Regions from separate parts of the Gilvimarinus sp. DA14 genome, predicted to be linked through region 2. Evidence: predicted binding sites of a transcription regulator. Region 2 holds the regulator's gene; each other region holds the start of a gene.
What was found. The regulator LexA, encoded in region 2, represses DNA repair genes until DNA is damaged. The targets are predictions, from matches to a motif close to ACTGTNTNTANANACAGT.

Region 1 (3,237 bases), 1.6 Mb from region 2:
GGTCTTGCACGCCTATGTTTTCTCGCAAATTGCCGCTGAACAAACACCGCAAAATTCGCTTTAGTTTATCTCTGCTTGCAGTCTTGTGCCCGGCTTTGCAGGCTGTAGAGCTTGAACAATTGCATCTGCCGCGCTCTTACCTGCGCTATTTGCCCCAGCTTTACGATGGCGCCCAGTTAATGGAGCAGACTGAGAAGTGTGCCCGGTTTATCAGCGGTACATTAAATATCGATGCCAGCGAAGAGACGGCTCCGGTGTTCAGCTACACCTGCCGCGATACCAATGAATTGACCTATCGCTGGAAGGTCGATGGCAATTCTCTCGACATTCTCGACGATACTCGACCTGAGGGGCGTATTAGCTTTGCTGCTTATCAGGCAGAATTGGAGCGGCAGCGTCAGCTTGAGCGCGAGCGGGAAATCGCGCGGCAGGAAGAAGTGGCGCGCTTACAAGCGCAGCGTGAGGCAATAGAGGCTGAGCGAGAAAAGCTGCGAATGGAGCGTGAGAGGGCTGCCTATTGGCCCAGGTGTAAAGCGCTACTGGCCGAGCAGACGCGCAATATGAAGCAGGTGCAGTGGCTGTTTGATCAGCAACCGGAGGCCGAGCTCTTGCCCGTCGAGCAAAGTGAACAGGTGGCTGTGCGCTTTACTATGGATTTCAACGCGCAGGATTATTATCGTCAGCCCTTGGAATATCGTGCCTATTGTGAGTTCGTGCCGCCGGCCGAGCCCGTTATTGAAATTCATCCGCGCAAGCTGATTAATAAGTAAGTCAGTTCGGTTGGGGTGGAAAAAATGGCAGGTACAAAAAAGCCACCGCAATGAATTGCGGTGGCTTTTTTGCTGCGCTTGGGCTTACTTAGCCTTTGGCTTGCGTCCGCGCTTGGCCGGTGCTTTTTTCGCAGCGGTGGTGCGCTTAGCCGGTGTTGCCTTGGCTTTGCGAGTTGCCGGCGCCTTGCGAGCTTTGCTCTTGGTGCTGGCTTTTTTAGCGGCGGCTTTTTGCTTGGCGGCGGCCTTCTTGGCAGCAGCGCGAGCTTTAGCAGCGGCTTTTTTCTCGGCAGCTTTTTGCTTGGCAGCGGCTTTTTTGGCAGCGGCTTTTGCTTTAGCAGCGGCTTTTTTAGCGGCTAGCTTAGCCTTGGCAGCAGCCTTACGCTCGGCGGCTTTTTGACGTACAGCGGCTTTTTTGGCAGCGGCTTTTTCTTTGGCAGCGGCTTTGCGATCGGCAATTTTTTGCTTTTTCGCCAGTTCACGTTGCGCCTTAGCCATGGCAGTTTCGTGCTGCTTGGCTACCTTGTTGGCCGACTTAATGCTGGCCAGTTGCTGTTTAGCAGCTGCCAGACCCTGACGAGCCGAGGTGGCTTCAGCCTGAGCTTTTTTAACCGCCGCAGTAGCAGTGGTAACCTGCTTGGCGGCCGCAGGGGTTTTCTTTTTCTTGGCCGCAGCCAATTTTGTTTTGGCTGCTTGCAAAGCTTTGGTCGCTTTGGTTACAGCTTTCTGTTGGGTTTCAACAGCTTTTGCAGCAGTTTTCTCTTCTGCGGCGCGAGCTTTGCTCAGTTGGTCTTGCAGCTGAGCCAGCTGTTTTTCCAACTGATCAACTGTGTTTACAGCTTTAGTTTTACGAGCAGCCATGGTGAGCTTCCTTTATTGTTGTGAACAAGAAAGTAAACGAATTAGATCCGGCGGTGAAAACTTTAAGACTTTACCGGCGAATTTCAACCATTTTACGACATTTTTAGTTAAAAATCGTTGAATTATAAAATTTATTCGCGCATTTATCGTTTTTTTTAAAGTTTTCACCCGCCTAACTGGTAAAAAGACCGGTTTGCTGATCGCAAAATATTTATTTGCTGATCGTTTGCCGCTGTACAACTGATTTATACTGACTTTTTATACAGTGCTTATTTGGGTTGTGAATGTCTCGACAAATCATTCATATCGATGCGGATTGTTTTTTTGCGGCCGTTGAGATGCGCGAGCGCCCCGAGCTTGTGCATCGGCCGATTGCAATTGGCGGCAGTGCCAGTGCTCGCGGGGTAATTTCTACTTGTAATTATCCCGCGCGGGAATTTGGTGTGCGCTCGGCAATGGCAACGGCACGTGCGCTGCGTCTTTGTCCCGGTTTGATTTTGCTGCCTCACCGCCTGGATTTATATCGTGAAGTCTCGGCATCCATGATGAGCATCTTCCGGCGTTACACAGATTTGCTTGAACCTTTGTCGGTTGATGAGGCCTATTTGGATGTTTCGGCATCCGCAACTGATGAGCAGCAGGCGCTGGATGTCGCGCGAAAAATTCGTCGGGACGTCGCTCGCGAATTGCAGATTACTGTGTCGGCGGGAGTGGCTGGCAATAAATTTCTGGCGAAAGTTGCCAGTGACTGGCGCAAGCCAGACGGTTTGTTTCAGGTTTCACATGTTGATACGGATAAATTTGTAGCCGATTTGTCGGTGCGCTTGATTCCCGGAGTCGGGCGGGTAACCTGCGAGCAGTTGCAGTATTTAGGTGTGATTTATTGCCGCGATTTGTATCGCTACTCGATTGATGAGTTGCAGACAATGTTTGGCCGCTTTGGCGCCAGGCTGTATTGGTTCAGCCGCGGCATTGATGAGCGCGAAGTAACTCCCGAGCGCGAACGCAAGTCGGTCAGTGTGGAGCAGACCTTTGCCGAAGATTTGGCGAGTAAAGAAGCTTGCTATGACAAGCTGTACGAGCTGTGGCCGCGACTGCAGCGCCGCCTGGATAAAATCGATCAGGAGGCTGCTGTCGCCAAGGGCTTCGTCAAGGTCAAATTTGCCGACTTTACCCAAACCACCGTGGAGCGTCCCGGCACGCAATGGGGCCCAGAAGCCATGCGCCCACTGTTAACCGAAGCGCTGGCACGGGGTCATCAAAAGGTGCGCTTGCTCGGCCTTGGGGTTCGCTTGGAGCAAAGCCCGGCAAGCGACACGCCAGACCAGATTGGTTTGTTTGACACTTAGGCTTGGTGCAGGGGGTGGCGGTGCAGGCCTTTACGTATATTTGCCCTAAAAAAGTGGCGAAATGGGTTAGTCAGCGTCAGCACAAGCTGGTAGTATTGGCGCTTCGAATATGAGGGGCCTGTATAACCGCCCATAGAATTCCCCTATTTGGGGCATCTAGAAGCTCTACAGGGGCTCTGAACATCCACTAGCATAATAATGGGAGTGTGTACGGTGAGTCGTAGAAAGAAAAACCGTAACTCTGAGGAAAGTAATGATAT
Region 2 (3,237 bases):
TCATCCACAATCGCCGGCAGCTTACCGGCATCCTCATAACGAACTCCGATAGTCTCGTAGATCCGGCGGTTTAGCATGCGCGACGGGTTCTCAACCGAAATATGGGTAAAGGTCTGGTTTGGCACGTACAGCGGACGCTTGTCGAAGGTACGAATGCGGGTCAAGCGCAGGCCAATTTCTTCTACAGTGCCTTCGATATTCTGATCTGGCGAACGAACCCAGTCTCCCACTTTGAAGGGTCTGTCGAGATAAATCATTAAGCTGCCAAAAAAATTGGCCAGCAGATCCTTCGCCGCGAAACCTACAGCAATACCACCAATACCGCCAAATGCCAGAACCCCGGAGACGCTGTACCCCAAAGATTGCAACAGCACCAGCGCTGCGGTGATTACAATGGAAATACGCAGCAACTTCCCTACCGCCATCACCGTGGTAGGATCGGCAGGTTTACCGTCGTCGGGGGCGAGGAAGTTCTGCTCGCCATATTTAACTAAACGAACTAAAAACCAGGTAAGCAGGACAATAATACCGATGCGCAACACCTGGTCGGCGTATTCCAACAGTGAATCCTCGGTCACATCGTGCGCCAGCTCTGCCGCCCACGACAAACCCACCAGCCATATCAACCAGCGCAGCGGTGCTATGGCAGCCTCTACCAGGGTGTCATCCCAGCGGGTGTGAGTTTTATGGGCGTGCTTAAGCAGGGTATTGAGAATACTGCGGACAAAAGTCGCCAAGACCAAGGTCGCTAAAACAACGGCGAAAACCTGCACCAACCACAAACTCTCACTTCTCGACAGACCTGAAATCCAAGCTTCCATAACGACTTGTGTTCCTCTACGACTTAACCCAACCAGGGCTTGTATTGTTTTTGCAGTCGCGGTGACTACGCTCGATTTTGCAGGCAGAAGTATACATGCCGTCAGGCGCAGCAGCGAGACTATCGGCAGCCTCGCTGATCTTTGGCCATACCTCGCGAGAAAACTGTTGCACGCACCAAACAACTGTATATAATCACAGACACTGTATAACCAAACAGTACACCCAGACAGGACACAGGGAACCGCTATGCAAAATCTAACCAACCGGCAGCAACAGGTATTAGAACTGATAAAAAGCTATGCCGACGAGACAGGTTACCCCCCTACCCGAGCCGAGATTGCCCGTATGTTGGGTTATAAATCGGCCAATGCCGCTGAAGAACACATTAAAGCTCTGGCCCGCAAAGGCGCCATTGAGCTGATTCCCGGCGCCTCCCGCGGTATCCGCCTACCCGAAGCCCAGGCGGGGCTGCCAATTGTGGGGCGCGTCGCTGCCGGTAACCCGATACTCGCGCAGGAACATATTGAAGATTACTGCAATATTCCGGCTAATTTCTTTCACCCACAGGCGCATTTTTTCCTCAGCGTTAAAGGCATGAGCATGAAAGATGCCGGCATTTTGGATGGTGACCTGCTGGCCGTACACAGAACCGACCAAGTTCACAACGGCCAGATTGTAGTAGCCCGGATTGACGATGAAGTAACCGTAAAGCGGTTTAAGCGTGAAGGTAATCGAGCACAGGTTGAGCTGTTACCGGAAAACCCGGATTTTGACGTGATTCATGTGGATTTGCGCGATCAAAGCTTTGCCATCGAAGGGCTCAGTGTAGGAGTGATACGCCGTGACTAAATTTAATACCGTTCAACCTATCGCCCAACCAGATAGCGGCCTGACCGAGCTGGTACTGACACAGGGAGCCGGCCAGTCCTGGCACATGGTGCTGCCCATGATCGCCCACCTCAGCCATCAATGTGACCAGCGCTGGTTGACCTGGGTGACCCGCGAACCCGTACCCAGCCATCTGCTGGCACAGTTTAACGTCGATACTTCACACCTGCGCCTGGTGCACTGCAAAGACGACGAGCAGCAATTGTGGGTCAGCTGGGACGCCCTGGCACTGGGCAATAGCCATACAGTGATCGCAAGCCCGGGGAAACTTAACAGACAGGAATTTGCGCAATTGGAAAGAGCCGCTCAACTCGGCGCATGCCAGGGTTTACTGATTCGCGAGCGCTGACCCGAAGCGACCAACTCCCGCAGCTTTGTTCATGCACTAAAGATATAAATAAGAGAACAGAGGCCAAGAAACTCTGATGAGCGGCGAAGTTAATGGAGTGTGCGCTTATTGTAAACGTCAACTTGGCCCTCTTCGGCCATGGATTCCTCAGGTTCGGCATCGGCTAAATCACCAGCCGCTTCCATACCCGCCTCAATCATGGCCTTGGCAATATCAAATTTGCCTTCGCGCATAAAAGACAATGACTCGGTAGAGAATTTTATACACAGCAGCGGCTCGCCCTCTTCGTCGGCACGCTGTAATACCACGTCGCCATTGGCTAATTCGACAATTTCATACAGGGATGCTGACATACGATCTCCGCCCGCGCTCACTCCGGGTCTGCAATTCAAACTCAAGCCCACCAGTTTAACAGCATTTTGCGGCACAATAAATGCACAATTTAACGCTGTAGAAAATATGAGCAGGGGTTTCGCACAGGCGGCCCGATCAAAAAAGCCCGTTGCGGGGTTAGCACTCCAGGCTGTTATCGCGCTGGCGCTCAATCAAAGCCTGAAACTCACTGCAGAGGCAGGCTAGACTGTCTAGGGTTAATTCGCCCAGCTGTGGCGCATCTAGGTTAGCAAGTGGAATCATGCCTGGTTCCTGCTCTTTTTCAGGCAGCGCCCAGACAGCTTGATAATGCCCTTTCAGCTCGTAGAGCCAACTCCCCTTGCTGGTAACTAAATTACTCAGCTCTTGTAATTCGGCCGACGTTTTACCCTGTTGGGAGAGCGCCTGAATAGCTGTGGCCTCGTCCTCCAATGCCGCCAGGTTTTTTACCCCGTAGGTGTTGCTCAGCTCGCGAACATAATGGTGGTAACCGCACATTAAATGAAACAAGCAGGCATCTATTAAGGCTTTGTGATGCACTTGGTTACGACTACTGGGGGCATCTTGCAACAGCGCCCGGCAGCAAGCCAGGCGCTGATTAACCAGAGATACCAGTGAAACTGCCATAGATTGTCCTATTTATTCGGCATCCACTTACCGCCAGTGTAAAAAGCCTTCCAACCGGTGGCTTTGCCATCCACTTCAGACTGCACATACTGCTCTTTGGTCTTGCGGCTGAAACGGACCACCGTGGGCACACCGTCCGGATCTTCTGTGGGAGCGGAAAACAAAAAGGTGTATTTGGG
Region 3 (3,237 bases), 1.6 Mb from region 2:
AGTTTACACGCTATCTCGGAGATCGCCCATGAGTATCCCCCCCGCTTGGCATCAACAACGACGCCATGAACTGGACTGGCTTAGAGTGCTCGCTTTCACGCTGCTTATTGCCTACCACATTGGTATGGCCTACGTCGCCGACTGGGGCTGGCACATTAAAAGCCAGCATCAGAGCGAAACCCTGCAGTACGCCATGTTGTGGTCCAACCAGTGGCGGATGTCGTTGTTGTTTTTAATCAGCGGCGCAGCGGTGTCTTACCAGTTACAAAAGCACTCGGGTATCCGCGTCATTGGCACCAACAGCCGGCGACTACTGCTGCCCTTGCTCTTTGGCACCCTGGTGATTGTCGCCCCCCAAGCCTATGTAGAAAGCAAAGTAGAGGGGGCAATCGGTGATATGTCGTATCTGACGTTTTGGCGCAACTATCTGGGTTACCCATTGGGCTTTAGCGATCCATTGCCACCGGTGTATCTGCGCCTGGAGCCAACTCAGGTGATCTACAACCACCTGTGGTATTTACTTTATCTATTTGCGTATATCGCGGTGCTATGGTTGCTCTATCCGTTGCTGGACAGTAAGCGGGCTCGATGTTGGGGGCAATGGCTGGGCGAGCGCACTCCCCAGTGGGTCATTATTATAGCTCCGGCGCTGGTGCTGTTCTCTATTGGCGAGCTGCTGTGGAAGAGGTTCCCCACCACGTTTCTTCTGCTGGATGATTGGTTTAACAACGCGCGCTACTTTTTTGCTTTCTTTTTAGGCTTTTTGCTGGTGCGCTCAAACAGCTGCTGGGGCAGCTTTGCACATTACCGGTGGTTAACCTTAATTCTGGCGTTAAGCGCGTACTTGGCCATTGCAGCCTATTCCAGGGGCGCTAACCCGTTTCCAGCTCCGCTGGAATTCTTAGGTGAAAGCCTCAAAGGATTTATATGGTCTGCTAATGGCTGGCTTTGGATAGCGACAATTCTCGGTTGGGCGCAGGCTTGGCTATCAAAACCCAACCTCAAAATGAGCGAGGTCAACCGCGCGATATTTTGTTTTTATATACTCCATCAAACCGTAATTATCGTGTTGCTTTACTGGCTTATGAGGTTTGAACTGAATATGGCTTTGGAGGTTACGGCACTTACCGTGTTGACGGTCGTGGTATGTATACTGTCCTATCTTCTGGTTCGGCGCATACCCGGGTTTAGGGTTTTATTGGGCGTTAATCGATAACTGGAGAAAGAAGAGTTCAGTGGCGTAGGTACGTTCACAATTCAAGAGCTGACCCAGGTGGCTCGAGTGTTTTGGATTACCTTTAATGAGCAGGCCGTTGGTGGTTACATAGCAACGGTTAAATTCTACCGACACGCCATATTGACTTTCCATCACACCTGTATAAGCATACAGTATATTTATATAGGTGTAGTGTATGTCTGCTTTAATCAAAAAACTCGCTATTTTGGCCGATGCCGCCAAATACGATGCCTCCTGTGCGAGCAGCGGTACCACTTTTCGCGACTCGGCTAAAACTAGCGGTATCGGTTCGTCTGGGGGCATGGGTATTTGTCACTCTTATACCCCCGATGGTCGCTGTATTTCTCTGTTAAAGGTGCTGCTCACCAACTTCTGTATCTACGAGTGCAGTTACTGCGTTAATCGTGCCTCCAGCAACGTACCCCGCGCGCGCTTTAGTGTCGATGAAGTGGTAAAGCTGTGTCTCGATTTTTATAAGCGTAATTACATTGAAGGGCTGTTTCTAAGCTCTGGCATTATTCAATCGGCCGATTACACCATGGAGCAAGTGGTGGCTGTCGCGCGAAAGCTGCGTATTGAGCACGGCTTTCGCGGCTATATTCATTTAAAAACGATTCCCGAGGCCTCCAAAGATTTACTGGCGCAAGCCGGCCTTTATGCCGACAGGCTGAGCATTAATGTAGAGCTGCCCAGCGAAGAGTCTTTGCAACAGCTAGCCCCAGAAAAGTCTACCGTAACCATTGAATCCACCATGGGGCGCCTGAAAGAGGCGATTAGTGAGCATAAAGCCGAGAAAAAAGAGCAGCGCAAAAAATCTACGAATCGTGCCAAGCGGATACCTGATTTTTCTCCGGCAGGCCAAAGCACACAGATGATCATCGGGGCTGACAACTCCAATGATGCGGTTATCTTGAATAAATCCCACCACCTGTATAAAAGCTATGAGATGCGGCGGGTTTATTATTCGGCCTTTAGCCCGATACCCGATGCCTCTTCTCAGTTGCCGCTAAAACCACCGCCTTTGATTCGGGAGCACCGACTGTATCAGGCCGATTGGTTGATGCGGTTTTATCACTTTAAGGTGGATGAAATCACCCAAACCACCAGCACTGATGACGGTATGCTGGATTTAGATGTCGACCCTAAATTTGCGTGGGCGCTGCAGCACAGAGAGTACTTCCCTGTGGATGTAAACCGCGCCGATTACGAACAAATATTGCGTATACCGGGGGTAGGGGTGCGAACAGCGCGGCGCATATTGCAGCAGCGGCGTTTTAAGAAAGTTCGGATTGAGGATTTCGAGCGCTTTAAAATACCCTTTAAAAAAATTCAGTTTTTTGTGCAAGCGGCTAACTACACTCCGTCTATTGGTGATGTAAGTTCTACGGCGATTAAGCAGCGCTGGTTGGCGCAATCTCAGGGCACGGCTTTCTTTGCTGCTGCGCAGAAGAAAAATCAGCTATCGCTGTTTTGAATATGTATTATTTCAATGTGAATCATTTTCGCGAATGGCGCCGCTGCGCCCGATCGCTTTTGCAGGCTCGCATCAGCCCCGATGAAATTGAGTGGGGTTCTGGCAACCAACACAGCCTGTTCGAGCCTATGGCTGATTCGCTTGATGAAATAGACAGTTTAGTTCCTGCAGGGCGAAAGCCCGCGATTACAATGCCCAAAGCGTTTGTGGAATTGGCGGAGACCGCGGCCTGCTATCGCGACAGCAAGAAGTGGCAGGTGTTGTACCGCCTAGCCTGGAAGCTACAAAACCATAGCCGCCATATTATTCACGACCTAACCGATAGCGATGTTATCGTTGCCCGCGACATGGCCAAATCAGTGTCTCGCGATATGCACAAAATGAAAGCCTTTGTGCGCTTTAATGATCTAGAGTTCTCCTGTTTACCCTCGCTGATTAATGCAGAGTCAGTTGAATTTTTAAAGCGGAATATATCAGGTGATGGTTCTTCTGGTGAGAGCTGCTTTGTCGCCTGGTTTGAACCCGA

Region 1: a site for LexA is predicted at 1,878-1,895, ahead of dinB (DNA polymerase IV). Genes of this name have one in related genera too.
Region 3: a site for LexA is predicted at 1,374-1,391, ahead of NHM04_RS11025 (putative DNA modification/repair radical SAM protein). Genes of this name have one in related genera too.

What each region holds. Positions count from the first base shown of each region.
Region 1 covers NZ_CP100350.1:3,270,027-3,273,263, forward strand. The annotation lists gene NHM04_RS14260 (flagellar brake protein) at 1-64, shown strand, start outside; gene NHM04_RS14265 (hypothetical protein) at 15-770, shown strand; gene NHM04_RS14270 (hypothetical protein) at 855-1,628, opposite strand; gene dinB (DNA polymerase IV) at 1,913-2,977, shown strand; gene NHM04_RS14280 (biopolymer transporter ExbD) at 3,191-3,237, shown strand, end outside.
Region 2 covers NZ_CP100350.1:893,586-896,822, forward strand. The annotation lists gene NHM04_RS03835 (mechanosensitive ion channel family protein) at 1-821, opposite strand, end outside; gene lexA (transcriptional repressor LexA) at 1,069-1,671, shown strand; gene NHM04_RS03845 (cell division inhibitor SulA) at 1,664-2,059, shown strand; gene NHM04_RS03850 (hypothetical protein) at 2,149-2,412, opposite strand; gene NHM04_RS03855 (DUF6586 family protein) at 2,570-3,058, opposite strand; gene topA (type I DNA topoisomerase) at 3,067-3,237, opposite strand, start outside.
Region 3 covers NZ_CP100350.1:2,517,043-2,520,279, forward strand. The annotation lists gene NHM04_RS11020 (acyltransferase family protein) at 29-1,216, shown strand; gene NHM04_RS11025 (putative DNA modification/repair radical SAM protein) at 1,413-2,711, shown strand; gene NHM04_RS11030 (TIGR03915 family putative DNA repair protein) at 2,714-3,237, shown strand, end outside.